2 regions of the Virgibacillus sp. 6R genome follow, and region 2 is predicted to be linked to the other one. Evidence: predicted binding sites of a transcription regulator. Region 2 holds the regulator's gene; the other holds the start of a gene.
What was found. The regulator LexA, encoded in region 2, represses DNA repair genes until DNA is damaged. The targets are predictions, from matches to a motif close to CGAACATATGTTCG.

Region 1 (16,210 bases), 910 kb from region 2:
TTGCTAATGCAGGGTGTTGTTTGACAAATTCACCAATTGTTTCGGTAGGTATTTCAAGAATTTCCGATTGAATAAAAGAAAGCTGTGCCTGGATTTTTGCTAATGCTTGAGCAACTTTTGCACTGTCTTGCTGACGAGTTGGATCTGTTCCATCGGTACTGTTTCGTAAATTAGCATAAGTTGCTACACGGATAACCCTTTTTTGAAAAGTCTCGTATGCTTCCATGCATTGATGCAGTGTGGAAGCCTCTTTTCCTAATTCTCCTTTATAAGAACTGAATTGTTCCACATCTTGCTGAATCGCTTGTAATTCATTCTCCCAATCCGTATGTGTAGAAAATAAATCCGTAAGATCCCATATGAGTTTTTCCGGTACTTCAGAACGTTTTTGTCGTTTAACCATTCACGCTTCCCCTTTCTTAAATAAAAAGTAACTATTACCTAGACATAAAAATTACGTGTTACGAAATATTGTTTTTATATCATTATATTATAATGGCAGGAATAATGATAGATGTTTTAAGAAAATTTAGTAATCGCCAACCAGATGGTATTGAATTTTCTAATTTGTAACGATATTAGAAAGGATTTTACCCAGAACAAAGGCGCGGGGCGCCCGTTTAGCAACGTAGCGAATGGAACGAATCAACTAAAGATAAAGGAATCATGCCACTAAAAACAGGGGTATGCCGACGTCTGGGCGGCAAGCCCGTTTTTAGTCGGCCTTCCTCTTAGCGACGAACCGATGGGGCCTTATCGTAGGGCGCATTTCTAAAGTCGCATCGTTGCTGGGCGCTGAAGCCGGACGTGGCTATTCAGTTATTCCCTTATCCCAAAGCAACAAATTTTATACTTTGTATGAAAAAGAACTCTATTTAGCACTCTCTAACTCATATATTTTAGACAGTATTTTAAGAATCTAAACATTATAAAGCAAAAGTTTTTCATGATAGATGGTGGCTCGCGCTTTAGGCGAGCCATGGTGGTTTCTTATCTTATTAGAAAAACTTGGCTTGTCGCCAAGTCTTATGGTGGAAGCCTATGTTTTTCTCATACTATAAACCAAAAAAATCTTATACTTTCCTATAGTGTAAAAAAGGATTCACTGCATATTTGATTGGTAGTACCGCGATGGTATGAACGAAAGATCTCTGAGCTGAGCCAGACATTACTGTAGTTGGATCTTCCATCCACTCTCTTAAGCTTTAACTTGCAGGATGGAAGGGATGGTCTTACAGGATAAATTCTTCTATCTGGCTGGATGGTCGCAATCATCACATAAATTTCCATAGCAATCTGCTTTTTCAATCATATCATGACCACATTTACTACATTTTTTCTTAGGTAGGTTTCTGAAAAACTCAAGAACGTTCATCATTAGGAATTCCTCCTCTTAAGTAATTATGATTCATTGTAATATAACAGTATGTAAAAAGTCAATACTGTGTTACAACAAAAATGTTTATTTTTTATAATTACTGATAATCTGTGGTATGGATACCATCAAATAAAGCCTATAGTATAGGGGAAATGAGATGAGCGTTTAACTAATTGTGGCTGTATTATAACAATTTCTGTTTAAAACGTATGTCTGATGTTTTTGTGAAGATAATGTTCGTAAAGTTTATTAAAATGATGAATTCTATTATTTTGTAGCCTTTATCCATGTATACAGTTTGTTACTAAAAATATTCTATACGAGACTAAACGTGTTTAAATTTTTAGTATATTTTCGTTTTAAGAAACCTAGAGGGAATTCTTTTGCTTCCTTATGCGTTTTTTATTAAACTATAAGTGGATATACAAAAAAGTTGTTAAATGGATTTCAGCAATAGCGGCGTCTGTTTGGATCTGCGATATAAAGTGAATCTTTCATCCCCACGGCTTGTTAGTATCGTAATGGTATGACCTAAAGCCCTCTTACGAAATAGGGCGTTTAGGTGCTGTTATCTCCCACTTCGATTTGTTGCAGCATGTATTCTTCAATTCTTGTAGTGGGAGTCTTACAGCACCTTATATGCGAGATACATGTATTTCTATCTATCACCATCGAAATGACGTACGCGAATTTGTGCACTTTTGTCGGATTTCTGGATCAGAACTAGAAAAATTTTATTTTCCAAACGTTGGAAGGAGCATACTAGGTATGAAATTTATAGATAATAAAGGTATTTTAGATCCGTCTATGAACTTAGCGTTAGAACAATATATTGTAGAAAACTTTGGTGAAACAGACACATTTTTGCTGTTTTATGTGAACCAACCTTCCATTATCATTGGGCGAAATCAAAATACCATTGAAGAAATAAATACACAATATGTCAACGAGCATGATATTAAAGTGGTGCGTCGTTTATCTGGCGGTGGCGCTGTTTACCATGATGAAGGAAATTTAAACTTCAGCTTTATTACCAAAGATGATGGAAACAGCTTTCAAAATTTTGCTAAATTCACACAGCCGGTAGTAGAAGCTTTAAATAAATTGGGCGTACCAGCAGAATTGAAAGGGCGTAATGATTTAGTTGTAGAAGGTCGTAAAATTTCGGGGAATGCTATGTACGCAACCAAAGGAAAGATGTTCAGTCACGGAACGCTTATGCTTGATTCAGAAATTGAAAATGTTGTATCAGCTCTTAAAGTCAATAAGGAAAAAATAGCGTCAAAAGGAATTAAGTCTATTCGAAGCCGTGTAGCAAATATATCCGAATTTCTGGAACAAAAAATTTCTATGGATGAATTTAAACAAGTCATTTTACGTCATGTGTTTGATGTAGAGGATATCTCCGAAGTTCCTCGTTATGAATTAACAGAAGAAGATTGGGAAAATGTGAAGCAAATTTCTCGTGAACGCTATAATAACTGGGAATGGAATTATGGAAAGTCACCTTCGTTTAATATTCAAGCCTCCCATAAATTTGATGCAGGTCTTGTTGATGTCCGTTTGGATGTGAAAAAAGGAATGATTGAAAACTGTAAAATTTACGGTGATTTTTTTGGAGTCGGAGAAATTAGTGTCTTGGAAAATAAATTAATTGGTGTTCGTCATCAACAAGAAGCGATAGAAGAAGCATTAGCAGATGTTGATGTCCCTCGTTATTTAGGAAAGATAACCAAGGAAGACTTTATACATTTAATTTATTAATGTGAAAAAAACGGTAACTAAGTGAATACTTTTATATAATGAAATTTATTATCTAAACGTGGGTATGAGCTCCAAAACTATATTGGACTCATGCCCTTTCATTTTTCTACGGGCTGATAATGCATCTCTTTTTGACAGCGTTTCCGCTTGATTTGAAAACGCACCTCGTATATAATTGAATTGTTTAACGATTCGTATAGTTTTGACGGGGATATGTGAAAGAGAAAATTTCAAGCTCCGCTAAAATGAATGATTATTCATTCATTTTTAGTGAGTAAGGGGGAATAATATGAATATCAGCGAGCAATTGTCCATAACGGCACAGGAATATGCGGAAAAGCCAGCCTACATTTTTGAGCATAACATGACAAGTTATCAAGAACTTAATCAAGTGGTGACATTATTTGCCTCTGGTTTGGCGTCGCTCGGCTATAAAAAAGGTGACCATATTGCTTTGGTGGTTGGGAATAGTCCGTATTATATTATTGGTCTATATGGTGCTTTACGCCTAGGCTTAGTAGTTATCCCAATCAATCCATTATATACACCAACTGAAATGAACTATATATTACATAATGGCGATGTACAAGCTGTCATAACGTTAGACAGATTGTTAGAAAAATTTCAGGCTATGGATCGTGAGTTAGATATTTCGCATTATATTGTTTGTGATTCCGGGGCAGAGGAACAGACAGTATCGATTTCGCAGCAAAAAATGCACGCTTTTTCAGAAGTTCTTCAGTTGGGGAAGCCTCATTTTTTCGGTCCAGAATTACATAAACATGATCCGGCTATTGTTTTGTACACATCAGGTACAACAGGTGCACCAAAGGGAGCGGTGCTTTCCCACCATAATCTATATTCCAACGCAAAGGATGTAGCTGATTATCTAAGTATAAATGATGGGGATAAAGTAATTGCGGCTTTACCTATGTTTCATGTGTTTTGCTTAACAGTGTCGGTTAATGCACCATTAATGAATGGAGGAACCATTCTTATTCTACCGAAATTCTCACCATCTGCTGTATTTGCATTAAGTAAAACATATCAAGCAACCATTTTTGCTGGTGTACCAACCATGTATAATTATTTATTACAAGCAAAAAGCAGTGATCAAGAAAATCCATTTTTAACTATTCGCTTCTGTATTTCTGGAGGTGCTTCTATGCCTGTAGCTTTATTAAAAGGATTTGAGCAAGCCTTTGATGTGAAGATTTCTGAAGGGTATGGGTTATCCGAGGCTTCTCCAGTCACTTGCTTCAATCCATTAGACCGTCCACGTAAACCTGGATCTATTGGTCGTAGTATCCAAGGAGTTGAAAATAAGGTGGTGGATGAGTGGGGGGAAGAAGTGGCTACTGGTGAAGTAGGCGAATTAATTGTCCGCGGACCAAATGTCATGCTAGGTTACTACAAACTTCCAGAGGAAACAAAAGCAGTTTTAAAAGATGGTTGGTTATATACAGGGGATATGGCGCGCATGGATGAAGAAGGGTACTTTTATATTGTGGACCGCAAAAAAGATATGATACTAGTAGGGGGCTATAATGTTTACCCTCGTGAAGTGGAAGAAGTTCTTTATCGTCATCCTAATGTGGTAGAAGTAGCTGTGTTAGGTTCTCCTGATCCAGAAACTGGTGAGGCAGTACAATGTTTTGTCGTGACAGATAGTCCTAATTTAACGAAAGAGGACTTAACAGCATTTTGTCAAACCTATTTAGCTAAATATAAAGTTCCCGCAAATATAATATTTTTGGATGAATTACCAAAGAATACAACAGGGAAAATTTTAAGGAAAAATCTACGTGAACAAGTGCTTCAATAAAAAGAAGAGATTTGGTGTTTGCCGCAGACATCGAAGCTTTTATCCCGTGTATAAGGTGCTGTAAGACTCCCACTTCCGTATTTTGGATGATTTGTATTGCAACAAGTCTAAGCGGGGGCTAACAGCACCATAATGCCCTGTTTCGTAAGAGGTCTTTAGGTCATACCATTACGGTACTAACAAGCCGTGGGGAGAATGAAAACTCCCACTGGTGGAAGATTCACTTTATAGAGTGTAGAAGGGAGAGATTTATTATATGCTGCCTTCCCTTTTGGAGCTTAATCGATTAGCAAACTTGGTTTTTCCTTCTATGGTGAGCCTAGCTTTGTTTGATAACTTTTAAAATATAATTTTTGTTCGTTTTGAATAACGAATACATAAACGAAATAGAAAATTCGCTTTATTGTTGTATAGGAATCTATAAAATGAGGTGCTTGTGGATAGCGAAATAACCGACTAGTCACGTCCGGCGCATGAGCCCAGCAACTAGGCGACTTTAGAAATGCGCCCTACGATAAGGTCTCATCGTTTCGTCGCTAAGAGGAAGGCCGACTAAAAACGGGCTTGCCCCCCCCCAGACGTCGGCATACCCCTGTTTTAGTGGCATGAGTCCTTTATTTTTAGTTGATTCGTTCATTCGCTACGTTGCTAAACGGGCGACCCGCGCCTTTGTCCTTTCTTTTTCCACAGAAGTTTGGTAATTTAATATATAAGCCACTTTCTTTTCTACTAGGAAAGGATGAAAATATGTTTAACTTTTATACAGAACCCCCAGAAATCACCCCCTTTACTGCTGCATTGGTTGCCCAACGTGATTCTAATAATAAACCAATGACGATGGTGCTTGAAGAACAGGGAGAATATGCAGTTGGCTGTACACCAAGTAAGATGATTGACCATGCATGTAAATATTTTGGAAGTAGTCTTAAAGGAAGGCAAGATGGAACACGTGATATTTGTGGAATCACGCATAAAGCACCGATTACCGTCGATCCGCTGAGCGGTATGTATTTTTTCCCTACCATTTCTCCATCTAGTTCGCAGTGTACGTGGATTGCTCATTCCCATATTGACCAAGTTCAAAAAAAGGACGAATATGATACTGAAATTATCTTTCATAATGGAAAAAGCATTGTGTTAGAAATTTCATACGGATCCATGTTAAATCAAATTCAGCGAACAGCTCAATTCCGTTATTTATTAAATAACCGCCTCAAGTTTTTAAAGAAGCATATCGATCAACCAGAATTGATTTTTCCATCAACTCCTCAAAAATAAGTTTTACCTTCTTTCGGATGGCTGGATTAAAATAACTTCGTTTCTCCTCACGACCTTGACACAGAAACAAATAAGATGAAAATGAGTCGTTCTTATCAAGCTTCACAACCTGTATCTGTTTTTGTTGCATGGTTTTTCGCAAGCTTTTTCGTTCCTGAAGTGCGAGATGTTCCATTTTTTTTAAGACTTCTAAGTATGCCTCTTTTATTTTAAATGCTTTAAATCCCCCTGCTTGTAGAAAGTAAATATCTTGTTGGATGACAACAATAGTCATGGAAAGAAACAGAAAACGTGATGCTAACGCCAATTCATCTTCATTTAAGTAGCGCAAAAAGGCCCCTCCTTTTACGAGAACGTTTGTTCCTATAACGATAGTATATGCGATAGTCATAAAAAAATTCAATTCATAATGATTTAAAAAGAAAAGAAAGTGGCAATATGAATGATAGGACTATGCATATTTGTTCTTTTCCATTAAAATAGAAATAGTTTACATGTAATAGAGAAAGTTTAACTCACTGACAAAAGGGCAAATATATCGAAAAAGTGAACCAAAATTTCTGCTTGTTTGATCTCGCACTTCGTGGGGCGCAAAGCTTTATAACATCTAACTATTTACTATAGGGAAGAATGGCGATGAAAAGGTTTGGAAAGATTCACTTTGCTGGTAACTTCTATACGCTTTCCTTAAATGTGTTAAAACTTTATATTAAGGAAAAATGACATTCATATATCGAGGAGATTTACTACATGTTTTTATTAGACATCCAACTATCCGATTGGGAAATGATTTTTGATAGTGAAAACTTTGATGAGTACATAATGGAACTGTTGCAAAACTATGAGAGCTTAGGACCGCTTCCAGGTATTTTATTACCGTTTATTGAAGCATTTTTACCGTTTCTGCCTTTAGTTGTGTTTGTATTTGCTAATGCAGCTGCTTATGGGCTGCTGGAAGGGTTTATTTTATCTTGGGCAGGATCCGCACTTGGGGCGATACTCGTTTTTTTAATTATTCGCAAACTGGGTGATCGGAAGATTTTTATAGTGATCCGTAAAAATAAACAGGTGAGGAAAGTAACCGCGTGGCTGGAAAGGCATGGATTTGGGCCATTATTTTTATTAATGTGTTTTCCGTTTTCTCCATCATCTGTTATTAACGTCGTTTCTGGGTTGTCTAAAATCAGTACGCAACAATTCATATTAGCCGTGATCATGGGGAAATCCGTCATGATTTTCTCTATTGCCTATGTAGGTTCGAGCATTATGGAATTTGCAAAAAATCCAGTAAAAACCATTGTCATTGGTGGATGTATCGTCCTATTTTGGATGGTAGGAAAGTATATTGAAAAACGATTGCAGAAAAAAGCGCAGTTGCGTGAAGAATCAGACTCTCAGCAAGATTAAAATATCGCTTTCTAGGGTAAGCTATTAGTAGAAATTACTCTGGAGGAAGATAAGAATGAAAAATAAATATCGGAAAGTGGTCGCAGTTTTCTTGCTTGGGGCCATGATTATATTTGTCAGTCGATCGGCTTTGTTTGCTAGTTACGTCGTAGAAGGTGAATCCATGGAGCCCACTTTGGATGATGGTAATTTGCTGATGGTAAACAAATTTGTGTATGATTTAACCGAAGTCGATCGATTTGATGTTATCGTTTTTCGAGCCAATGAAAAAGAGGATTACGTAAAAAGGGTTATTGGGATCCCAGGAGATACCATTCAATATCAAAATGATAAATTATATATAAATGGGGACTATGTGGAAGAAGGTTTTTTGCAAGATTATGCTCAAGCTACGTTAAGTAACAAGCCGCAAACAGAAGACTTTACACTTAAAGAGATAACTGGCGAGGCTAAGGTTCCGGACGGAAAGCTATTTGTTATGGGAGATAATCGTGGCGAGAGTTTAGACAGCCGTTCATTTGGTTTTATTTCCCAAACGCAATTAGTAGGTAAAGTAGATGTAAAATATTGGCCTCTTTCACAGGCTAGTCTAAGTCTTGGCGGCTAAATCTTCGAAAACAAACTACACGTTTTTTTCAAAGATACATGATATACTAGTGCTATAAGAACAACGATTATATATTAGTACGGGCGGATGATTCCCAGTCTTAAAGAAAAAGAAAGGGTCCTCTGTCCGTTTTCTGTTTTACTATGTTTTAAGCAAGTTTGCCACATGGTTTGGAGCGGAAAATATTGGAATATAAAGTTCTATTGCGTCCACATAATCAGAGGGCATAGTAGCGGATATTTTCATTACACGCTCAGTGGATATATTTACGAAAGGGGAAGTGAGTAATGGGGCTTCGCTTTATAACAGGTCGTGCTGGTACAGGGAAAAGCGGCCGAATATTTGATGAAATAAAGGAGAAATTATTAAATCGCCCACAAGGTTCAGCCATTTTTTGTATCGTTCCAGATCAAATGACGTTTCAGCAGGAGTATAAGCTGTTTAAGGATCAAGCAATCCGCGGAAGTATACGTGCACAGGTGGTTAGCTTTTCTCGCTTGGCTTGGCGAGTCTTACAAGCAACAGGTGGTGGGAATAAGCAATTTATTAGTACTGTAGGGATGCAAATGATGCTGCGGAAGATCATGGAAGAAAAGCAAGGAGAGTGGCATGTTTTTCAACACGCTATGGAAAAACATGGATTTATTGACCAGCTGGAAACGATGATTACTGAATTTAAACGCTATGCAATTACGCCTGAATTATTGCATGCCAAAATAGAGCATATGAACAGCTACGTACATAAAGAGGCCGGGGAAGAGGGTCTGATTCATAAATTGGAAGACTTGCTGTATATTTATGAAAAGTTACTATTTTCATTGCAAGGAAAATATATGGACGGTGAAGATCAATTACAGTTGCTTGCAGAAAAGATCGCTCATTCTTCGTTACTTGAAGAAGCAGAAATCTATGTGGACGGTTTTTATCGTTTTACACCTACCGAATTAATGGTAGTAGAAGCGTTGATAAAAAAGTGTAAGCAAGTAACGATCGCGTTAACTGTGGATAAGCCAGAAGAAGAACCAGCATCAGAAGTGGATTTGTTTTACCAAACAAAGGAAACATACCATCTATTGAAGCAAATGGCTGCTTCGGTAGATGTAGCAATAGAAGAGACCATTGAACTAGATCCGAAATATGGACGCTTTCGGGAGCGTGCCTATTTTGCGCATTTGGAAAAATACTTTGATGAACGCCCGGCACCAGCTTACCATGGGCAAGTGCCTTTGCAAATTGCTGAGGCAGTCCATCCGCGGGCAGAGGTGGAGGGAGCAGCACAGCAAATTATTCATTTAGTAAGAGACAAAGGCTATCGTTATCAAGATATCGCCTTATTCATAAGGCAGCCAGACATGTATCATGATTTGATCGCAACGATTTTTCACGATTATGATATACCTGTATTTATTGACGAAAAACGGACGATGTTAAATCATCCTTTAATGGAATTTATCCGCTCTAGTTTGGATGTTGTGGAAGGCAATTGGCGTTATGACGCTGTTTTTCGGTTGTTAAAAACAGGCTTTATACCTAGTAGGGATAAGCAATATCCTTTAACTGCAGACGCCATAGATGAATTGGAAAATTATGTTTTGGAGTACGGTGTTCGTTCACGGACGAGTTGGTTTTCTGAAAAAGAGTGGGTTTTTCAGCGTTTCCGTGGGTTTGATCAAACGGCACAAACAGATATAGAGCGGGAAATGCAAATACGAATTAATCGTTATCGGGACCAAGTAACAGAAGCTTTCGAGTGGTTTGATAAAGAAATGAGAGAAGCTCAAACGGTAACAGATCGATGTACCTGCTTGTATCAGCTATTGGAAGAGCTGCAGGTCCCTGCAAGATTGGAGCAAATGCGAGCAGAATATGATGAGCAATTTGAGATTGAAAAGGGACGAGAACAGGAACAAGTGTGGGACGCGGTCATTCAATTATTGGATGAGATAGTGGAAATAGCAGGAGAAGAAGCCATGTCATTGACCGTATTTCGTAAAACACTGGAAGCAGGTCTAAACACATTGAAGTTTGCCCATGTTCCACCAAGTATAGATCATGTTATCGTAGGTTCCATTGACCGTTCAAGAATAAGCGATATTCGATGTGCTTTCTTACTAGGTGTAAATGAAGGCATGTGGCCAATGAAACCGCCAGCGGACGGATTGATAAATGAACAGGAACGGGATTTACTAGCTGGTCATGGTGTGCAGCTTGCCGAGACAAGTAAACGCCAGTTATTAGATGACTGGTTTTATATGTATGTGTCTTTTACAGTAGCAAGCGACCAGCTATGGATCAGCTATCCGTTAAGTGATGAGGAAGGAAACACGAAAATGCCGTCCCAGCTTATCAAACGGATGGAAAGTTTGTTTCCAAACTGTTGTGAACATTTATTGCTGCAAGAGCCAGATGAATTGCTAGAAGCGGACCGTTTTGTGACTACACCTAACAAAACAAGAGCTGCCTTAACAGCGCAGCTATCAAGGTATCGCAAGGGCTATCCGATAAAGCCAATCTGGTGGCATGTACTTAATTGGTATATCAAACATGAAGAAAAGTACGCTACGACATATCGTATTTTGCAAAGCTTATATTATCAAAATAAACCTAGTAACCTATCAAAAGAGACCGTAGAGCAGCTTTATCCAAAGCAAATAAAAGCAAGTGTTTCCAGATTAGAGACTTATTATCGCTGTTCCTATCAGCATTTTGCCAAGTACAGTCTAGGTTTGGAAGAAAGGCGCACATACAAACTGGATGCACCTGATATTGGTCAGTTGTTTCACGAAGCACTAAAAACTATTACGGAATGGGTTCAAAAAGGGGAAAAAGATTTTTCTCAACTGACGCAAGCGGATGCAAATTCGTATGCACATCAGGCAGTAACGAAGCTGTCTCCTATATTACAGCATCAAATCTTGCATAGTTCGAATCGGTATCAGTATATTCAACAGAAGTTAGAAGAAGTGATTGCAAGAGCGACTTATGTGCTAAGTGAACAAGCGAGAAAAAGTCACTTTTCTCCAGTAGGTCTAGAATTGGGATTTGGAAACAACCAAGATTTACCGCCATTAACCATTCCGTTAAGAAATGGCTTTGAATTAATGCTTCGCGGCCGGATCGACCGTGTTGATAAAGCAGTAAAAGATGATGATTTATTTTTACGAATTATTGATTATAAATCGAGTGCCAAAGAATTAAATCTGCTTGAAGTATACTATGGATTGGCTTTGCAAATGTTAGCTTATCTGGATGTAGTCATTACTTATTCGGAACAATGGCTAGGAGTGAAAGCAACACCAGCGGGAGTGCTGTACTTCCATGTACACAATCCGATGATAGCGGAAAAGGACAAGCTCGATGATGCGACGATTGAAAAAGAATTATTTAAAAAGTACAAGATGCAAGGTCTTTTGTTAGCAGATGAAGATATAGCTAAGCTAATGGATATAGCATTAGAATCTGGTACGAGCCAAATCATTCCAGCTGCCATCAAGAAAAATGGCGGATTTTACAGTTATTCGAGAATAGCAGATGAGCAGACGTTTAAGAGCTTGCAGCAGCATGTTCATCACTTGATGGTACAAGCAGGAATGGATATGACACATGGAGGAATACATTTAAATCCGTATTATTATAAACAGCAAGTTGCTTGTACGCATTGTCCATTTCAGTCGGTATGTCAATTTGATCCGACGATACCAACTAATAACTATCGAAAACTAACAGATATGAAACAGGATGAGATACTGAAACAGATTCGGCAGAAGGAGGAACCTACATGGTGAGCTGGACAAAAGAACAAGAAGAAGCAATTTATACAAAAGGATCTGATATTCTTGTCGCAGCTGCAGCGGGTTCAGGTAAAACAGCGGTTTTAGTAGAGCGGATTATTCAAAAACTATTAGACAAAGAGAATCCTGTAGATATTGATTCTTTACTTGTAGTGACTTTTACAAATGCAGCCGCACAGGAAATGCGTAATCGAGTTGGTGCAGCTTTAGAAAAAGCATTGGAGGAAAATCCTGCTTCGTTACATTTAAAAAAGCAGTTATCGTTATTACAACGGGCATCCATCTCGACACTACACGCATTTTGTTTAGATGTCGTCAAACAGTATGCTTATTTACTGGACGTGGATCCAGCATTTCGAATTGCTAATGATATAGAAGCAGAATTGATTAAACAAGAAGTTTTAGATGACTTATTTGAAGGATGGTATGGTGCAACGGGGACAGAACAGGAAGAATTTTTCCAAGTTGTTGATCGGTTTTCAAATGATCGAAGTGATGCTGACGTCGAGACGTTAATTTTACAATTATATGATTTTGCAGTGAAAAATCCATGGCCAGATCAGTGGCTGGATGGCTTAGCAGAAGCATATGATATACCGGAAAATATGGAAGAATCGGAATTAAGCTGGTTATCTATTTTAAAGCGTGAAGTAAGGGAACAATTACGTGCAATGGAGCAGGAAATACAGCAAGCTATGGACATAACGAGAGAAAGTGATGGTCCATATCATTATGCGGAAACCATTGAGCAGGATCTCACTCTCGTTCAAGAAGCAAGACGGTATCTTAATGACTGGCAGCAATTACACGCTTGGATGGAAGCAAGTACGTTTGCAAAACTATCTGGTAAAAAAGCAGAAGTCAATGAAGAAAAGAAAAAACAAGTAAAAAAATTACGAGATAACTATAAAAAGCGTTGGACAAATATGAAGCAGGGTTGGTTTACTAGGAACTTAGCCAGTCATTTAGACGATATGCGTGAGATGGCTCCTGTTATGAAGCAATTAGCTTTACTTGTAAAAGCATTTAAGTCTAAATTTCAGGAAGAGAAAAAAGAACGTGCCCTTGTTGACTTTTCAGATTTAGAGCATCTTTGCCTACAAGTGTTGATGGAAGACGGAACGTTCCATGCACCAATACCATCAAAAGTAGCAACGAACTTCCAACGTCAATTTACCGAAATATTGATTGATGAGTACCAAGATACAAACCTTGTCCAAGAAACTATACTATCATTAATTAGTGATCAAATCGGTGCAGGAAATAGGTTTATGGTGGGAGATGTAAAGCAAAGTATTTATCGTTTTCGACATGCAGAGCCTTCCTTGTTTATTAAAAAGTACAATCGCTTCGCACAGTCTGAACATCTTGCTAAGCGAATAGATTTGTCACGTAATTTTAGAAGTAGATCGCAGGTTTTAACGGGAACCAATTATCTGTTTAGACAAATCATTGATGAGTCACTTGGAGAAATAAACTATGATGAAAATGCAGAGCTTATATATGGAAATAAAATATATGATGCGTTTCCACTTGCAGATCCGAACCCAGAATTAATCATCATTGACCGAGAAACGGATGAAAAAACAGAAACAGCGCATGAGCGTTTCGTTGATTTAGAAAAAGCTGAACTAGAAGCGCGTATTTATGCTAGAAAAATAAAACAATGGATCGGTCAAGAAGATGGGAAACCACAAGTAGTAGATAAAAAAACACAACAACAACGCGATGTGCAATATCGCGATATTGTCATACTGTTGCGTTCGATGACCGATGCACCTGTGATTACGGATGAACTTAAAAAACAAGGAATTCCCGTATATGCAGAACTGTCAGCTGGTTATTTTGCAGCTATAGAAGTTAAAGTGATGATTAGCTTTTTGAAGGTAGTGGACAATCCAAGACAGGATATCCCCCTAGCAGCTGTTTTACGATCACCGATTGTCGGTTTAAGTGAAGAAGAATTGACAACCATTCGCCTAGCAAGGAAAAAACAAGTTTATTATGATGCATTAACTACTTATGCAAAAGAGAATACCGGTCCGTTATCCGATAAAATTGCCCTATTTTTAAACCAACTGCGACGCTATCGATCGGCTTCCAGACAAGGTGCTCTTTCCGAATTAATTTGGAAAATATATCGGGAAACGGCTTATTACGATTACGTTGGTGGTATGCCAGGAGGAAGACAGCGGCAAGCTAATCTTCGTGCGCTATATGATCGTGCCCGAACATATGAAATGACTTCATTTCGTGGCTTATTTCGCTTTCTTCGTTTTATTGAACGGATGGAAGAGCGAGGGGACGATTTAGGAGCCGCAAGAGCATTGAGTGAACAGGAAGATGTTGTCAGAATCATGACGATTCATAAAAGTAAGGGCTTGGAATTTCCTATCGTTCTGCTTGGTGGATTGGATAAGCAATTTAATTTAAGCGATTTAAACAAAAAATATTTATTGCATAAAGATTATGGTTTTGCCAGTAAGTATATTGACCCAGTTAAACGAATTTCCTACCCTACACTTTATTATCATGCATTAAAACAGGAAATGTTGCGAGATCAACTAGCGGAAGAAATGCGCGTATTATATGTCGCTTTAACACGAGCTAAGGAAAAGCTCGTCATGGTTGGAAACGTGGCATCTTTTGAAAAGAAACAAGAAAAATGGGAATCCATTCAAAACCATCCTGACTGGGTGTTGCCAACTTATAGTCGAATAGAAGCCAAGACATATCTAGACTGGGTAGCTCCTGCTTTGCTTCGTCACCATGCAAATGACGTGCTACGATTAGGAGAGATTGGTGAGCAAGTGGACCAAGAGATTCAACAGGATCCTTCGGGCTGGGATATACACATACTTCACGCTAGCGAGCTAGTTGAACAGGATGATCTGGAAGACCAAAAAGATGACCAGCTCTATCAGCATATTTCTGACTGGAGACCATTTACGCTCGCCAACGAACAGTTAGGAGAAGCGGTGCAACAACGATTGAATTATACCTATCCTTATATAGAAGCAGCTAAATCAAGAGCGAAACAAACGGTAACGGAATTAAAGCGACAGCAGGAGTTAAAAGATGAATATAGCAGTGACCAGCTGATCACTCCTTTTCAAAGACCGATTGTGAGACGCCCTGCTTTTATGCAAAAGGAAAAAAAGCTATCGGCTGCTGAAAAAGGTACAATCGTGCATAAGGCGATGCAGCATTTACCTTTAGACCGTATTTTAACCGCTGCGGAAATTGAGGAAGAACTGGAAAAAATGGTGGAGAAAGAAATTATCGGTAGAGAGGCAGTAGAGCAAATGGATCTTTCGGCGATCGAGCATTTCTATCAAACTCCGATTGCTCAAGCTATGATAATGGCACCGTATGTGCAGCGAGAAGTTCCATTTAGTTTAACGCTCCCAGCACCAGAAGTTTATCCTAACTGGCAAGATGACGAAGAACAAGTATTAATTCAAGGGGTAATTGATGCCATTTTCCCAAAAGAGGATGGATGGATTATCCTTGATTATAAAACGGATATGATACATGGAGAGTGGACAAAGGCGCAGGAGAAAAAGATGCTACAAAGATATCAAACACAAATGAAACTTTATCGGCACGCTGTGCAAACCATTTGGAAACAACCAGTATTAGAAACTTATCTGTATTTCTTTACGATACAGGAGCTTGTTCGGGTTCCATAGGTGCTCGCGCCTTGTATGTCTCAAGAATTGCATACCGTGTGCATATCATACTAAACAATTGTTGCTTGCGATATATGCATGAAATGTATAATAGATGACTCATTGTATGTCAACCGATGTTTGCCTCACTAAAAAATGAATGCGTGATTTCGGTATCGGTTTCCTATCAGTTGTGAATCAGTCTATACGTGCTGTAATCTCTTTGCTATCTATTTCTTCCTATTCGGTAATGGCTTTGCTTAGCAAATAATTGGTCACATCGACAAAGAGGGGGGAGCGGTTTATACGTAGATAATTTTCATAGCGATAAGGGATGAAACGCTGACACCGTTTGACTATAGCACGATAGGTGAAATGCCCTTCTATTTGATGGACGTAAAGGCGGAGTTTCGCTGCTTGCAGGAAGAGGGTAGCTCTATACAGTGATAACTTATCGTATACTTCTCAGTTGGTTGGTGCGATTCGAGA
Region 2 (16,210 bases):
ACATGGCGGACACCACGTTGCCCAAAAATTTAAGATTACCTTTTTTCCTCTTAATTTGGAGAGTTGTAGTTTTTCTCCACGCAACGTATTTAACTCAAAATCTGGTGCGGTATCACCAATTTCATGAGTTTCTTGGACAGAAGAAATCATTCCTCCTTTGGCATCTGTATCACCTGTTACATTATACTCATTTGCTGTAGTTGATTCTGACTCTTTTCTTTGCTGAACGTAATTAAACAGTACTCCACCAGCTAATACGATAATAAGCAAAACACCTACTATTCTCTTAACCATAAAATATCCCCTTGCTCTTTCATGTTTGATCTGCTCCCTCTAGATCATTGTATTTCCTCTTATTGCTTGCTAACAGCTTTTTTCTTAGCGATCTTCTTTCATCGTAGATTAATTGTATAGCAAATGTAAAGTAAACAGTTATCCATGTTAGAAAATTGTCATGGATACAGCTTGGAAAAGATTAAATTATATAGGATTAACAGAAGTAAGAAAAGCTTAGCTTGGCCTATTCGGTTATTTCGTTATCCTCAAGCACCTCATTTTATACATTCTTTATCTTATAAAAAAGACCTCTGTCACAAATAAGACAGAGATCTTTTTTTGGCGTTTTTATATAACGCCTAGTTTATTACGTAACACCATTTGTAAGATACCGCCATGACGGTAATAATCAATTTCCACATCGCTGTCGAAACGGGCAACAGCTTCAAATTCTGTTTGTTTACCTGCTTCGTCAACTGCTGTTACTTTAACTAAATCATGCGGTTTTACTTCTTCGTTTACTTCGACATGATAGGTTTCTTTCCCAGTTAAACCAAGCTTATCGGCACTTTCGCCCTGCTTAAATTGTAACGGAAGAACTCCCATCATCACTAAGTTAGAACGGTGAATTCTCTCAAAGCTCTCAGCAATAACCGTCTTAATACCTAATAAATTGGTACCTTTTGCAGCCCAGTCACGTGAAGATCCCATCCCATAGTCTTTGCCTGCAATAACCATAAGACCGGTATCATCTTGCTGATACTTCATTGCAGCATCATAAATAGGCATTACTTCTTCCGTCGGCCAGTATGTTGTATATCCACCTTCTGTTCCTGGTGCAATTAAATTACGAATACGAATATTCGCAAACGTTCCACGCATCATAACTTCGTGATTTCCGCGACGAGAACCATAGGAGTTAAAGTTACGTGGCGACACACCTTTATCTTGTAAATACCTTCCCGCAGGCATATCTTTAGCAATCGCACCTGCTGGAGAAATATGGTCAGTTGTTACAGAGTCACCGAATTTTCCAATAACACGCAGATTCTGTAATGGTACGACCGAACCAGCTTCTTTTGATAAACCTTCAAAGAACGGAGGGTTTTGAATATACGTAGATTCGCTATCCCACTCAAATAGTGGCTCATCCGTTGTATCGATTTGATTCCAACGTTCATTAGAAGTAAATACGTCTTCATATTCTTTGCGGAAGATTTCTGGTTGAACCACTGTTTCTACTTGCTGTTTAATTTCTTCCATAGAAGGCCAGATATCATTCATATACACAGGATTACCATTTTTATCTGTACCTAAAGCATCTTTTGTCAAATCAATATCGACGGTCCCTGCAAGCGCATAAGCGACAACTAAAGGCGGTGAAGCTAAATAGTTGGCTTTAACTAATGGATGTATACGTCCTTCAAAGTTACGGTTTCCAGAAAGCACAGAAGCTACTGTCAAATCATGATCGATAATGGCCTGCTCAATTTCTTCACGTAAAGGTCCTGAGTTACCAATACAAGTGGTACATCCGTAACCAACTAGATTAAAGCCTAGTTTGTCAAGATATGGCGTCAGGCCAGCGTCTTCCAAATAACGAGTAACAACTTTTGAACCAGGTGCAAGGGATGTTTTTACGTAATCTGGCACTTCTAAACCTTTTTCGACTGCTTTTTTCGCAAGTAGCCCTGCTCCTAGCATAACGTAAGGGTTTGACGTATTGGTACAAGATGTAATTGCAGCAATCGCAAGCGCTCCCGTTTTCATGACAGAAGTATTCCCATTCGGATGCTCAATAACAGCTTCTTTGTTGAATTCTGACTTATCCAGCCCAAACCCTTGATTTCCAGCTGGTGCTGTAATTGCTTTATTAAATTCCTTCTTCATATTAGATAGTGCAATTAAATCTTGTGGGCGCTTTGGTCCTGACAAGTTTGGTTCAAGTTCGGACAAATTAATTTCTACGACCTCTGTATACTTTGGATCTTCTTGATCCGGTGAATACCATAGATTATTTAATTTGCAATATTTTTCAACAAGATCGATTTGCTCTTGCGATCTGCCTGTAAGCTTTAAATAACTTAGTGATTCTTTGTCAACAGGGAAGAACCCACAAGTAGCACCATATTCCGGTGCCATATTAGAAATGGTTGCTCGGTCTGCAAGCGGCATATCTTTTAATCCTGGACCAAAATATTCGACAAATTTACCTACTACATTTTTTTCACGCAGTACTTGCGTTACTTTTAGTGCTAAGTCAGTTGCTGTTGTTCCATTCGGAAAACTGCCAGTAAATTTCACGCCAATTACATCAGGTGCAGGGAAGTAAGATGGTTGTCCAAGCATACCTGCTTCCGCTTCGATTCCTCCAACACCCCAGCCTAATACACCAAGTCCGTTAATCATGGTTGTGTGTGAATCCGTTCCCACTAATGTGTCTGGAAATGCATCATATTCTCCATCTTCGTTTTCTAAACCGTGAACAACATTTGCTATATATTCCAAGTTTACCTGGTGAACAATTCCGGTTGCTGGTGGAACTGCGCGATAATTATTAAATGCCTTTTGTGCCCAGTTTAAAAATTCATAACGTTCCGCATTTCGTTCAAACTCTAATTCCATATTTGCCTTTAAGGCATTTGGTGTCCCATATTGATCCACCTGCACAGAGTGGTCAATTACCAAGTCCACTGGTACTTCAGGATTAATTTCGTCTGGTTTTCCTCCCATATCTACCATTGCTTTTCGTAAAGAAGCAAGGTCAACAACTGCTGGAACCCCTGTGAAGTCTTGTAAAATAACACGGGAAGGTTTGAATGGAACATCCACTCCCTTGCCTTCTTTCGTTCCCCATTTTGCTAATCTCTCTACATGCTCATCCTTAATTTGATGACCGTCATGCTGACGAACCAGCGATTCCAAAAGTACACGGATTGAAAATGGTAGCCGGGATATATTGCCTAATCCGGCTTCTTCTAAAGCTTTTAATTCATAGTAATTGTACGTTTTCCCATTAAGTTCAAATTGTTTTTTCGTATTCACAAAATTGCTCTTCCCCATGTGTGTACCCCTCTCTTCATGCTCACCGTATTAAAAAACACGGCATTTGTTATTACTTTAACAGTATAAAACCTCTCACTGTCTCTATCTTATAAGAAAATTCATGATAAAACAAACCATTCACCCCTACAACGGTTATAGTAAAAAGTTATGCGAAGTGATAAGAAATACTTATACAAAAAAATATTATTGCAATGAGCCATTTATACGCATAACGAATTCACCAAACAATAGGCTCTGGCACTTTTTTATTTTCATGAAAACTAAGCTGGAACTGGAAAGATAATCCGAAACGTGCTACCGATCTGTTCATTTGCCTTCATCTCTAAAAAGGCTTGATGTCTTTCTAAGATTTGTTTTGTTATCATAAGGCCTAGGCCTGTACCGCTCTGCTTAGTAGTGAAAAATGGTTCTCCTAATTTATGTATTATATCTTGAGGTATTCCAGGTCCTTCATCGATGATGCTAACATCTATATGAGAATCGGAAGAGCTGGTAAAAATACGAATGGTTCCTCCTTGGTCCATCGCTTCAATTGCATTTTTAATTAAGTTAATTAATACTTGTTTAATTTGAGAACGATCACAATAAATTTTTTCTTTTCCTGATCCATTATATTCAATATGAATACTTTTCATTTTTGCTTGCGGTCTTAGTAGTACAATGACATCATGTATCATGGATTCAATCGATTCCAGTTGTTTGGTTTCTGTTAACGGCTTGGAAATAAATAGTAACTCTGATGTAATAGTCTCCATCTTTTCTATTTCTTCAATCATAATATTGTAATATTCTTCTTTTCTCACACCAGCCTGAAGTAACTGCAAGAAACCTTTTAAAGATGTTAAGGGGTTCCGAATCTCATGAGCAATACCTGCAGCCAGTTGACCAGCTACGGACATTTTTTCTGACTGAATCATGATTTCTTCTACTTCTTTTTTATCTCGTATATCTGCAACAATGGAAATATAAAAAGTTCTACCTGTTTTACTATCTTTGAGCTTCGTTAAAGTACAAGAAGACCAAATAGACTTTCCATCACTATTGATTACATTCAATTGGTAAAAGAGTTTCATTAATGGATCAGGATTACAACTTTCCTTTATATAATCGATATCTTCTGAAGAAATAACTTTATACCATGGCTTTCCAATTAACTGTGATGGTTGATAACCAAGGATACGCTCGACAGATTTAGAAATATAAATAAACAAACCGTCTTCATCTATAACAGAAATAATATCATGGCAGTTCTCTTCTATCCATGTAAGCATAGATGCTGGCAGTGAAGATAATTGTAAATTTTTCCTTTGTTCTTGTTGCATTTCAGCTAAATGGATAGATTTATCTGTATTTCCTGTCTCTTTTTCGTACCTCATCATATTTCCCCCTCGTTTTGCAAATATCAACAAATCCTTTCTTTATACAGATATATGTGCTCGCCTCTGATAGTATGACGCTTGTTTGAAAATATTTTTCATCTTATAATGAAGTTAACTGCGCCTTAAACATCCAATTATTAGTAATCTTACTATAAGTACATGAAAAAATAAATTAAATAGTTAAATATTTTGTCAAATTATTACGAAATTTTGGTAAAAAGGGGAGAAAAAGGTGATATTATGTCGGTTCTTGTTAATTACTTAATTATTTTCTGGGGTTTTTTTATGATTGCTATTATGGCTATTGGTGGATACTTCATGTTTCGAAAATTTCTTAAGCGATTACCTAAGGAAGACGGGAAGTCTACTATGGACTGGGAAACCTATTATGTGAACGAAACGAAGCATATGTGGGGAGACGAAGAAAAAGAACTATTGGATGAGTTAGTATCCCCTGTTCCGGAGCTATTCCGTGATGTAGCAAAGCATAAGATAGTAGGTAAAATTGGCGAAGTCGCTTTAGCAAAAAACAAACAGAGGATTACTCGTGATATATTAATTGAAGGATATATTATTGCCACACCTAAACGTGACCACAAATTTTTACGGAAAAAATTAGCGCAAAAAAAGATTGATACGACTCCTTATGAGCACTTCTTTCAACAATCAAAAAATGATTATGATGCTGATTGGAAGCAAAAACATCAATCATAACAGAAACTCTTTATCTCTATAAAGTGAATCTTCCATCAGTGGTGGATTTCATTCATTCCCGACGGCTTGTTAGTACCATAAGGGTATGATGACCTAAAGGCCTCTCACGAAATAGGGTATTTAGGTGCTGCTATCTCCCGCTTAGACTTGTTGCAGTACAGATTATCCAACCCCTGAAGCGAAATTCTTACAGCACCTTATATACGGGATGAATTTTTTAACTCCGCAACTATCTGCTCTGTAAATAAATAGGATTTTAAGTCAAATGATGGGGTGAGACAGAAATAGCTCACTCCATTTTATCCCGTATTAAGCTAAGGTAGTAAAACAATTACAATCCACTTCAATTATAATAAGAAGACTAAGAAATTTGATGATTTCAAATTAAAGGTGGTTAACATCGTGGAACAAAAACTACTAAATATCTTTGAAAATTGGGAAGCGGAACTTGATCAAAATGAGTGGTATTTCAGAGAGTCTTTTGAAGAACTTACTGAGGGCCTTTCAGCGGAAGAAGCATTTAATGCTATACCAAAAATATGTTCAGTTATATTAAAACTTAATAATAGCTTTCTTATTGGAGAAACTATAGATTTTCTTCATGAAATATATAATGTAGCAGATACTACTGAAATACATTCTTTTCTCCATGAACATCTTGATGAAATTCAAAAACATATAAATCAATATAGTGATGATTTCGGTAAAAATGCATTTAATGGATTTAAAGAATTAATAAGACTATACTAATCACTTTTTTTATACTTTAGGCCTTCTAAGGAAGAGGGCCTGTTCTCATGTGCGCAATGCCTGGCGCACATACAGAAAGCGTTAGGCAAATAGTCTAACGCTTTTCACAAACTCGTATTTTTATTATAAGTGCTGTTTAATTGTTTCGCTAGCTGTAAATATTTATAAAGCATGGCTAATCGCCAAGTAAGTATCATCCCAAACGCCAACAGAAAGAACATGCCACTTGTTTCTCCTAGAGATATATGACTTCCTATGACAAGCTTAATGACGATACGGAATAGTAATAATCCAAACAATATAAAAGCAAATGCTTTTGACGGTATTAAATAGATCGCCTGATCCCTTATTTGAAACTTAGATGTCTTAATCAAAAAGATGGAGCATATTACGCCGACACTAAACGCTTCTATCACTTGATACCAGCTAATTTGGAACACAGGAAATAAAAACATAAAAGCTCCTGTACTCATAAAAAGTGGTGGTAAAATGATTTTTTTAACTGAAGCAGGTTTTTTTGCTGCTTTTAATCGAAGAAATATCATCGAAGTAGCCATAATAGCTGCCCCGACTGTACTTGCAATGAACCAAAACATTTGTAACCCACTTTCTCCCATCACCAAATTATCTGCTTATATGCGTTTAACAAGGAGGATTGAACAGCATAATAGGTCAAGCATTTCTAAATAGTTTGTTGGGTAACTCAATTATCATGAAACACTTGAATGTAACAAAATTACTCTTCATCGATCTTAACTAAAATTTTAAATGTAATACCCGATCAATGGCGTCATAAATACGATTTTCGTCAAACGGCTTTACAATGAAATCCTTAGCTCCTAGTTCAATCGCTTCAACAACCACCTTTTGCTGTCCCATTGCTGAACACATAATAACAGAAGCATTTGGATCAATATCGATAATTTTTTTCGTAGCATCAATACCGTTCATTACAGGCATCGTTATATCCATTGTTACAATATCTGGCTCTAATTCTTGATATAGTCGTACTGCTTCTTTACCGTTCTCAGCTTCTCCGACAATTTCATGATTTTTCTTTCTTAAGATTGTCGCGAGCGCGGTACGCAAAAATTTAGCATCATCGACCACAAGTATTTTGGCCATTCTTTTTCCCCCTTGTTACTCCGTATCATTAGCAATTGATAAAATAATCGTCATCATTACCCCGACTACAGTTAAGTATACTCCTAAATCAAATAGCATTGCGGTAGCTAATTCAATTTCGCCCAATATAGGGAATTTAAAATAACCATAGGTTTGTGATAGGAAAGGCTGTTGAAACAAAAATGAGCCCACACTTGTACCAATCGCAACCGCCAAACCAATTGGAATTAAATTCACAAAATTGATTGGTAGCACTTTCCTTACTACTTCTAACCCGTAAGCCATATTCATTAATAGGATAGCACCAGAAGTCATGAGTCCACCCACAAATCCACCACCTGGTGAATTATGTCCCGCCAATAATAAATACACTGCAAAACCTAACAAAATGAAGGCAATCAAAGATGCAGTGGTTCGTAATATAAGATCATTCGTTTTATACATGTGTATTGCCCCTTTAATAGCAGTTATAATATTTATTTTAATATAATATAGGGTAAAAATCCATTAGAAGCCATAAAAACCAAATAAACCTGCTAAATAAGACGTTAGAGCCGTCATCCAGTCGAAAAATAGTGCGATTCCCATAAAAATCATAATATAGCCACCAATTTTGACCAATTTTAAGCTATGTTTTTTAATCCACTTTAACTTACCTATAAAGAATGATAATACGAAGAAAGGTACTGAGAAGCCGAGAATATACCCTATCATCATAATCATTCCTGTATTTGGTTCCGTTGCAGCCAAGGATAATACGATGCCTAAAATCGGACCTGTACAAGGTGTCCAGCCTAATGAGAATGCTAACCCGATTATAAATGTACCAAAAAAGCCGACGGGGCGATTTTTAAAATTGATTTTCCGATCTTTCATTAAAAAATCAAAATTCAATACGCCAACAATAACCAAGCCAAAAAACACAATAACGACAGCACCGATTTGTCTAATGACATCTTGGTATATAAGCAAAAATTTAGATATACCAGAACTCAAAAACCCCAACATAATAAACACAGCAGAAAACCCGAGTAAGAAGAAAATCGTATGTAAAATGCTTTTGGCATTTAGCATTTTATTGTCTTCGGTTAATTCGCTTACACTCATCCCAGTAATGTACGATAAAAATGCAGGATATAGTGGTAGTACACAGGGAGATATAAAGGAAAGAAAGCCAGCTCCGAAAGCAATAAATACATTTATCTCAGACAATGGTATACCCCCTTTGTATTCAATGCTATTGTACCAAACAAGTCTAGTAAGTCTATGACCAATTTTGACAATAAAACGAAAACGCTTTACATGAGTCCAGATTATAAGAGCGTGATCAAAATGGTTCTAAGCTTAGCTGATAGGTAGAAACAGCATAATGTATCTATTTCCGTAAGTAGAAGTCTGAAAAACCGATAGACCGGAAATTTTGTACACTTATTTCATAGAACGTACTTTGCTACCAAATTTAATTACTTGCACCTATAGAATCACCCCTTACTATTTTGTAGTAAGGGGTGTTCACTTGCAAGCTATTAACCTTATTAATATATGCATAAGTGCCTATTTTCCAGACTGGTTGTTCATTGCACGCATCATTTGATTAATTTTCTTTTGGGATGGTTTTTGACCCATTTGCATCATTAAGGTACGTAGCATTTGCTCATTAATTGGTGGGTTCTTTTTCATATAGTTCATCATATATTTTCTCGCAAGAAAAAATCCAAGAGCAACACCAATAATTAACGCTGCCACAGCGATTAATACGACCCAGATTGTGTCCATGTATAGCTTTCCTCCTTCGTGTTGTCTCTTATACAGTATAGTAAATCCATGTTAGGAATACAATACTTCGTTTTGTTCTAATCGACTGTATTCCAATAGGGGAGTTATCCATCCAAAATTTTTGATATTGTCACCAACAACAAAAAGCAAAGGATGGTAACTACGCAAGATAGGAAATAACAGTTCTTCTGCGCTTTCTAACGTTTTACAATGAAATTTTAATTGTTTTTCACTAATATGTAAAGAAATAAACGCCTTTCTATTATATAAGCTAACCTTATCCTTGTCTATATTTACAAATAAGTTTGTGGATTCGTGACGTTGGATGGATAACAAAATTTGATCATAACAAATACGATCTGTAATATATTCGAATTGTCTGCGCAAATCTGCACGATAAGGCAACGACTCAAATTCTCTTAAAAATCGATATAAGATACTGCTTTTATGAAAATAATACATGGCTACTTCTTCTGTTAAATGATAAATAGAATACGTGTACATAGGTAATCCTCCCTATTCCCACTAATTGTGCTACTGCTCGTATATTTTTTAAGATACACCTATTATACGTATTTGCTATTAAAAATACTGTCAGATTATAAAGCAAACAACCACTTCTTTTGTCTGGCTATGCCGAATTAAATGAAAAAGAGAAAGACCTATTGGCTAGATCTTTCTCTCGGTGTTTAATGTAAGAGTGATTCTACGTGCTTAATAACATTCTCGACTGTAAAACCATATTCTTCCATTACTTTCTCGCCTTTTGCAGAGGCTCCGAATGTTTCTATTCCGATTACTTTTCCGTGTTCACCAACATATCTTTCCCAACCGAATGGAGAAGCCATTTCAATAGCAACACGTTTTTTAATAGCTGATGGTAGAATTTGTTCTTGATAGCTCTTATCTTGGGCTTTAAAACGATCCCATGAAGGCATGCTAACAACACGCGCTTCGATGCCTTTTTCTTTTAGTTCTGCTTGCGCCCGAACAGCTAATTGAACTTCAGACCCTGTTGCTAAAAGAATCACGTCAGGTGTTTCCTTCCCTGCCTCACTTATAATATAAGCGCCTTTTTTAACACCTTCATATGCATGTTCTTTTGTACCTGGTAACGTTGGTAAATTTTGTCTGCTTAATACAAGAGCAGTTGGTGTATCTGTTGACTCTAAAGCCAAACGCCAAGCAGCTTGAGTTTCATTTCCATCAGCAGGTCGAATAACGGATAACCCAGGCATTGCCCTTAACGAAGCCAATTGTTCAATTGGTTCATGGGTTGGTCCATCTTCTCCTACTGCTATTGAATCATGTGTAAATACATAGGTAACTGGTGTATTCATAATGGAAGCAAGGCGAATGGATGGGCGTAAGTAATCACTAAACACAAAGAAAGTACCCGCAAACACGTGTAACCCTCCGTGTAATGCCATCCCATTTAAAGCAGCTCCCATTGCATGTTCACGTACACCAAACCAAATATTACGACCCGCATAGTTATCCTTTGAGAAATCACCTTCATCGTTCATGGTTGTTTTATTGGAACCAGCTAAGTCAGCACTACCTCCAAAGAAATTTGGAACAGTTTTAGCGATCGCATTTAATACTTTCCCGGAGGACGCTCTCGTTGCTAGTGTATCCTGCTCTGGTTCAAAGACTGGCAATTCCTTATCCCAATCAACTGGAAGTTTACCATGAAGCGCAAGCTCAAACTCCTCAGCCAGTTCTGGATATCTTTCTTTATACATAGCTAATTGCTGATTCCACTTTTCTTCAGCCTCGGCACCCTTTTGAACAATTTTTTGATTAAAATCCGCATATACTTCTTCAGGTACATAAAAATCTTCATGTGTCCACTTATAAAATTCTTTTGTCAGCTTAACCTCATCTTCTCCTAAAGGAGCACCGTGAGAAGCCGCAGAAGCAGATTTATTTGGTGAACCGTATCCGATTATCGTTTTCACTTCAATTAAGGTAGGTTGTTCGTAGTTTTCTTGGGCTACCTTAATTGCTTGTCTGATTGCATCAACATTATTGCCATCTTTCACCGTTAGAACTTGCCATCCATAAGCTGTAAAGCGTCGTTCAATATCCTCAGAGAAAGAACGGTTTAAATCACCATCTAAGGAAATATCGTTGGAATCGTAAAGCGCAATCAGTTTTCCTAAACCTAAATGCCCTGCTAGAGAAGCAGCTTCATGAGAAATTCCTTCCATTAAATCGCCATCACTAACTAACGCATATGTGTAATGATCGACAATCGATAAATCTGCTTGATTAAATTTAGCAGCTAAATGAGCTTCTGCCATAGCCATACCGACAGCCATACCGATACCTTGTCCCAAAGGACCAGTCGTTGCCTCTACCCCGTCAGTATGATGAACTTCAGGATGGCCTGGCGTTTTTGAACCCCATTGACGAAATGATTTTAAATCATCTATAGATACGTCATATCCTGATAAATGAAGCAAGCTATATAATAACATAGATCCATGTCCTGCAGACAAAACAAACCGATCCCGGTTAAACCATTTCGAATGCTTCGGGTTATGGTTCATAAAGTCTGTCCACAACGTATAGGCCATTGGCGCTGCGCCCATCGGAAGCCCAGGATGTCCAGAATTTGCGTGTTCAATAGCATCAATAGATAATGTTCTAATTGTATTAATAGATTGTTGTTCGATCGTACTTGCCATATTAAAGTTAGCCCCTTTCGTAAATCATAACTATCTCCATTCTATAATGAAACCTACTTTGCCACAAGTGAAACCATGCACTTATAACAAAATAGGCTCACTCGCTAATTTTTGTTCTTCTTCTGTAAATCTTTTACTTTTTTTGGTGTCACATCATTTCCATCAGGATCTACTACTTTCATCGTTTTAAACTGATTCTTAAAAGAATGTCTTACACCTTGTAAATATTCCTGTCGCAGTTGTTTCTGTTCATTTTGTTCGGAAATAGTAAGACCATCCGCTTTTGATTTTCTTGCAAGCTGATTGATTCGTTCTATTTTATTTTTTGAGAGCATTACTTTACCTCCCTAAATGCAAATTGCTAATTCTCTTATTTTCCAATGCATCATAAATATATATCTATTTCGTTTTATTTTACAATAGATTTCGTCGTGATAAAATAGATACTTTTATGGCTTGGATTTATTTACACTAACACAGAAAAAAGACAAGTGCAAAAAACTTGTCTGAGTCGAGTCTGACAAGTTTTGACGCATTGTAATCCCGTGCTCTTAACTTTATTCATGCTCATTGATGCCTTTTACTTTTTGAACCAGAGGTCTTCCATTCTTTCATAGAGGTAATTAACTCTATTTCATTTAATATATGTCATCCGCGGATTCAACTACATGACTAAAGCCACTTGGATTTTTAATAAATAACAGTTAATTCAGTTCTTTTTGGTGTTCCTGATACCTTCTGTGAACAGTGGCTTTGGATACAGTATAGCCTAGCCCGTTTAACGTAACAGCAATTTCTGCAAATGTTAAGCCGTTTTGACGAAGCCTTATCACTTCTTCGATCGGGAATTTTTTTCTTTCTCTCCCCGGAGCTTTATGCCGATTGGATAGATTTACGCTTGGATCATATCCTTCTGCAATGGCTTTGTTCATTCCTCGTTTTATTTTTATATTATGTATTTTCCGCTGATATTCCTCTACAATTCCGACGATTTGCAACACCATGGAGTCTGCCTCGGATAATTCCAATTCACCACCATGGTAAGTAGTATATATAGGAATATGTAATTTGTGTAACTGATGAAAAAGAGCGATTTTTGTATTTCCTCTCCCTAAACGCGTTTCATCTTGAATTAATAAACATTCTGCCTTTTTTTCGGAAAATAGCTCAAGTAATTGAAAAATCCCATCACGATCTATCGTATATCCACTTTCCTGTTCCTGGATACATTTTACAATCGTAAATTGATAGTCAGCTGCTAGTTTCATCAGTTCCTGCTTTTGTCTAACCAATGATGTTTCTTGTGTTTTTTTATCAGTGCTTACCCGACAGTAAATTACTGCTTTCACAATTTTTACTCCTTCTATATGATTAACTCATTACAATAGAATAATATAAGAAACCTAATGTTAATGCAAAAGCTACAAGATAGAATACATCTGTTTTTGTCAGTTTTTGAAACATCCAATAGCCCTCCTTCGTGAAATAGAACTTTTGTTCGCTTGTATAATTTCATTATACGCGAACATATGATCTTGTCAAGCGTTTTTCGAACGAATGTTTGCGTAACGTTTTATCTAATGGTAAACTAAGGATAATTAATCTTATGTGCGAGGTGATAGATTCATGTCTAAACTTTCCAAAAGGCAACAAATGATTTTAGATTATATAAAAGATGAAGTAATGCAGAAAGGTTATCCGCCATCTGTGAGAGAAATTGCAAAGGCTGTGGGGTTAGCATCTAGTTCAACCGTTCATGGTCATTTAGCAAGAATTGAAGACAAAGGATATATAAGAAGAGACCCTACCAAGCCTAGAGCCATTGAAATTTTGGATTTTGCAGAAGATAACCCTATTCCAAAAGAAGAAGCTCGCTATGCACCTGTAATAGGAAAAGTTACTGCTGGTTTGCCGATCACAGCGGTGGAGAACATTGAAGAATTTATTCCATTACCGGCAAACAGTGCTGGGCCTGATGATAATTTATTTGTTTTAGTAATTGAAGGAGAAAGTATGATTGAAGCCGGGATTCTGGATGGCGATATGGTGATTGTTAAACAGCAGAACACTGCGCAAAACAGTGATATTGTTGTTGCCATGACAGCAGAAAATGAGGCAACTGTGAAACGATTCTTTAAAGAAAAAGATCATATACGCTTGCAACCGGAAAACGCAACAATGGAGCCTCTCATTTACGATAACGTGACCATTTTAGGAAAGGTTATTGGATTATACCGTAGTATACATTAAAAACTGCCAAACGGCAGTTTTTAATGTATGCGGCCATTCCTACTCATAAAACAAACAGCACTACCTTTTTTAAGGGTATAGCGCTGTTATATTTTTTATCTATTTACGAATTATATTGTATGTGGATCAGGTGGATCATCCGAGGTGCGTAATGCCCATAAAGGTGTATTATAAATATACTTTGGCGCTGGCTTTAGATGGGGAACTGAACCGAATGCAATTGGTTTGTCGACATAATTAAAGTATCCGTAGCCATCCATACTTCTTCCATGAGCCCACCTTCCTTTGGCACTCGCATCTCCTTGAGAAAAATTAAACAACGTATAGGATACTTGTTGCTTTTCTAATTCTCTAGGAAAAGTACTTGGTACAACGATATTCTCCTTCTCTTCCAACTCACAAATTGCGGCATACCATTGATTTTGATGCATGGTGTCCCTTGCTAATAACCAAGATAGCATGTCGCGTACACCACTATCATTCGTCATTTCGTACAAGCGAGCGACTTGTAGCCGTCCTTGTGACTCCGCGTTTAGATTCGCCCTAAAATCAGCTAATAAATTTCCGCTGGCAATGATGTAACTTGCTGTCCATCTGTTTCCAACACTGTCGACAGGCATCGCGCCTAGCCCAGAAACAATCGCTTGCTGAGGATTGGAACCACCTAAAATCGCAGCAATTACAGGATCCTTCGCTGCATCCTCTAATTCAACATCCGGTGCACCATCTAGTAACCTTGCAATCATTGTAGCTATCATTTCAACATGCGCAATTTCCTCTGTTCCTGTATCCATTAACAAGTCTTTGTACTTCCCGTTTCCCCTGACACTCCACCCTTGAAATAAGTATTGCATCATAACAGATATCTCCCCAAACTGTCCGCCAAGTATTTCTTGAAGTTTCTTCGCATAGACGGGGTCGGGGCGTTCAGGTTTAGCATGGTATTGTAATTCTTTTACATGATAAAACAAATTCTCACCCACTTTCCATAGTACATACAATACATACTATATGAAATTGCCCCATTCTTCGTACCTAATAAAAGAGCCCGTTTTCTTTCGTTATTTCATGATCTTTACATTTATTCCTGTAAAACTGAAACCAGTTACAGTTCTTGTTTCCATACTGAAACAGCTAGCTAATATTAATTCTTCAACCATAGCTATTATTTATTCAAACTATTTGATTTTAAAATATTTTCTTCGCATCCCTATCTTCCTTTAATATTTCTACAGCTTCTCTGAAACGTTGCGAGTGAACAACTTCTCTTTCCCGTAAAAACTTCAAACTATCATTTAAATCGGGATCATCAGACATATCAATAATCCATTGGTATGTCGCCCTCGCTTTCTCTTCCGCTGCAATATCCTCATATAAATCAGCAATCGGATCTCTTTTTGCATTTAAAGACATAACGAAAAGCACCTACAGAATAAGTAGGTGCTATTTTTAACTGCGCATTTAACCGATTAAAATTCAGTTAGATTAGCTTTTTTAATTAGTACGTTTTTGGCGTGTTTACTTTAACAATACTTCTTAAGTCTAAAATATTACCTCGCCAAAATAATATAGCTGAATTTTGCCAACTGTATATTAAAATTAATCCTCATCATACATTAAATCATCTAACATTTTATTTTGACTTTGTATTTCTTTATATCTATCAAATCTATTCATCAAGTATTCAACAGATACTTCTTTACTTTCAACCAATTTACCATCGAACAGTCTTATCTTAGCACCAACACTTATCAATTCATTTATTAATTTTTTAAGTTTTATATCGTCCTCATCATCTTTAAACAGATTACATTCCATTATCGGACTACCATTTTCAATTCTTTGTTTTATCTCAAAAAATCCTAAGTTTGTATTTTTCCTTATTACAGGTAAATATTTCATTTGATTTTCATCTTGTTCTACCACTAAAAGCATTACCGGCATGTTTATATCCTCCTCGTATACTATGTTTAGACTTAATTCTTTCGCCTATTATTTCCTTACTAATTTGCCTGACGATATGTCAAATGTCTTGGACGTTCCGTGATGTTCCTAGATAATGGTCTTAGGGTCATTTCAAAGTGCTTATCATACGTTTCAGCGATTGGAAAACAGAAATCCTTCAATTATTTATGTATCCTTTTAACAAATGGATATATAGAGGGGATAAACAACAAGATA

Region 1: BKP57_RS03835 (YhjD family protein) is a predicted target of LexA. The motif match lies at 6,596-6,609, and genes of this name have one in related genera.

What each region holds. Positions count from the first base shown of each region.
Region 1 is NZ_CP017762.1:805,005-821,214, reverse strand. It holds gene pepF (oligoendopeptidase F) at 1-403, opposite strand, end outside; gene yhfH (protein YhfH) at 1,250-1,378, opposite strand; gene BKP57_RS03850 (lipoate--protein ligase) at 2,147-3,142, shown strand; gene BKP57_RS03845 (fatty acid--CoA ligase family protein) at 3,432-4,967, shown strand; gene BKP57_RS03840 (competence protein ComK) at 5,715-6,245, shown strand; gene BKP57_RS03835 (YhjD family protein) at 6,181-6,576, opposite strand; gene BKP57_RS03830 (TVP38/TMEM64 family protein) at 6,996-7,652, shown strand; gene lepB (signal peptidase I) at 7,708-8,259, shown strand; gene addB (helicase-exonuclease AddAB subunit AddB) at 8,547-12,044, shown strand; gene addA (helicase-exonuclease AddAB subunit AddA) at 12,038-15,742, shown strand.
Region 2 is NZ_CP017762.1:4,644,141-4,660,350, reverse strand. It holds gene BKP57_RS21110 (redoxin domain-containing protein) at 1-294, opposite strand, end outside; gene acnA (aconitate hydratase AcnA) at 625-3,339, opposite strand; gene BKP57_RS21100 (ATP-binding protein) at 3,603-4,718, opposite strand; gene BKP57_RS21095 (DUF2621 domain-containing protein) at 4,962-5,435, shown strand; gene BKP57_RS21090 (hypothetical protein) at 5,838-6,185, shown strand; gene BKP57_RS21085 (CcdC family protein) at 6,290-6,781, opposite strand; gene BKP57_RS21080 (response regulator) at 6,942-7,310, opposite strand; gene BKP57_RS21075 (Na(+)/H(+) antiporter subunit B) at 7,326-7,754, opposite strand; gene BKP57_RS21070 (cytochrome c biogenesis CcdA family protein) at 7,818-8,522, opposite strand; gene BKP57_RS21065 (YneF family protein) at 8,865-9,086, opposite strand; gene sirA (sporulation inhibitor of replication protein SirA) at 9,138-9,590, opposite strand; gene tkt (transketolase) at 9,776-11,779, opposite strand; gene BKP57_RS21050 (DUF896 domain-containing protein) at 11,884-12,114, opposite strand; gene BKP57_RS21045 (YneB family resolvase-like protein) at 12,484-13,128, opposite strand; gene lexA (transcriptional repressor LexA) at 13,406-14,029, shown strand; gene BKP57_RS21035 (manganese catalase) at 14,140-15,000, opposite strand; partial or broken gene BKP57_RS21030 (manganese catalase family protein) at 15,218-15,436, opposite strand; gene BKP57_RS21025 (hypothetical protein) at 15,629-15,973, opposite strand.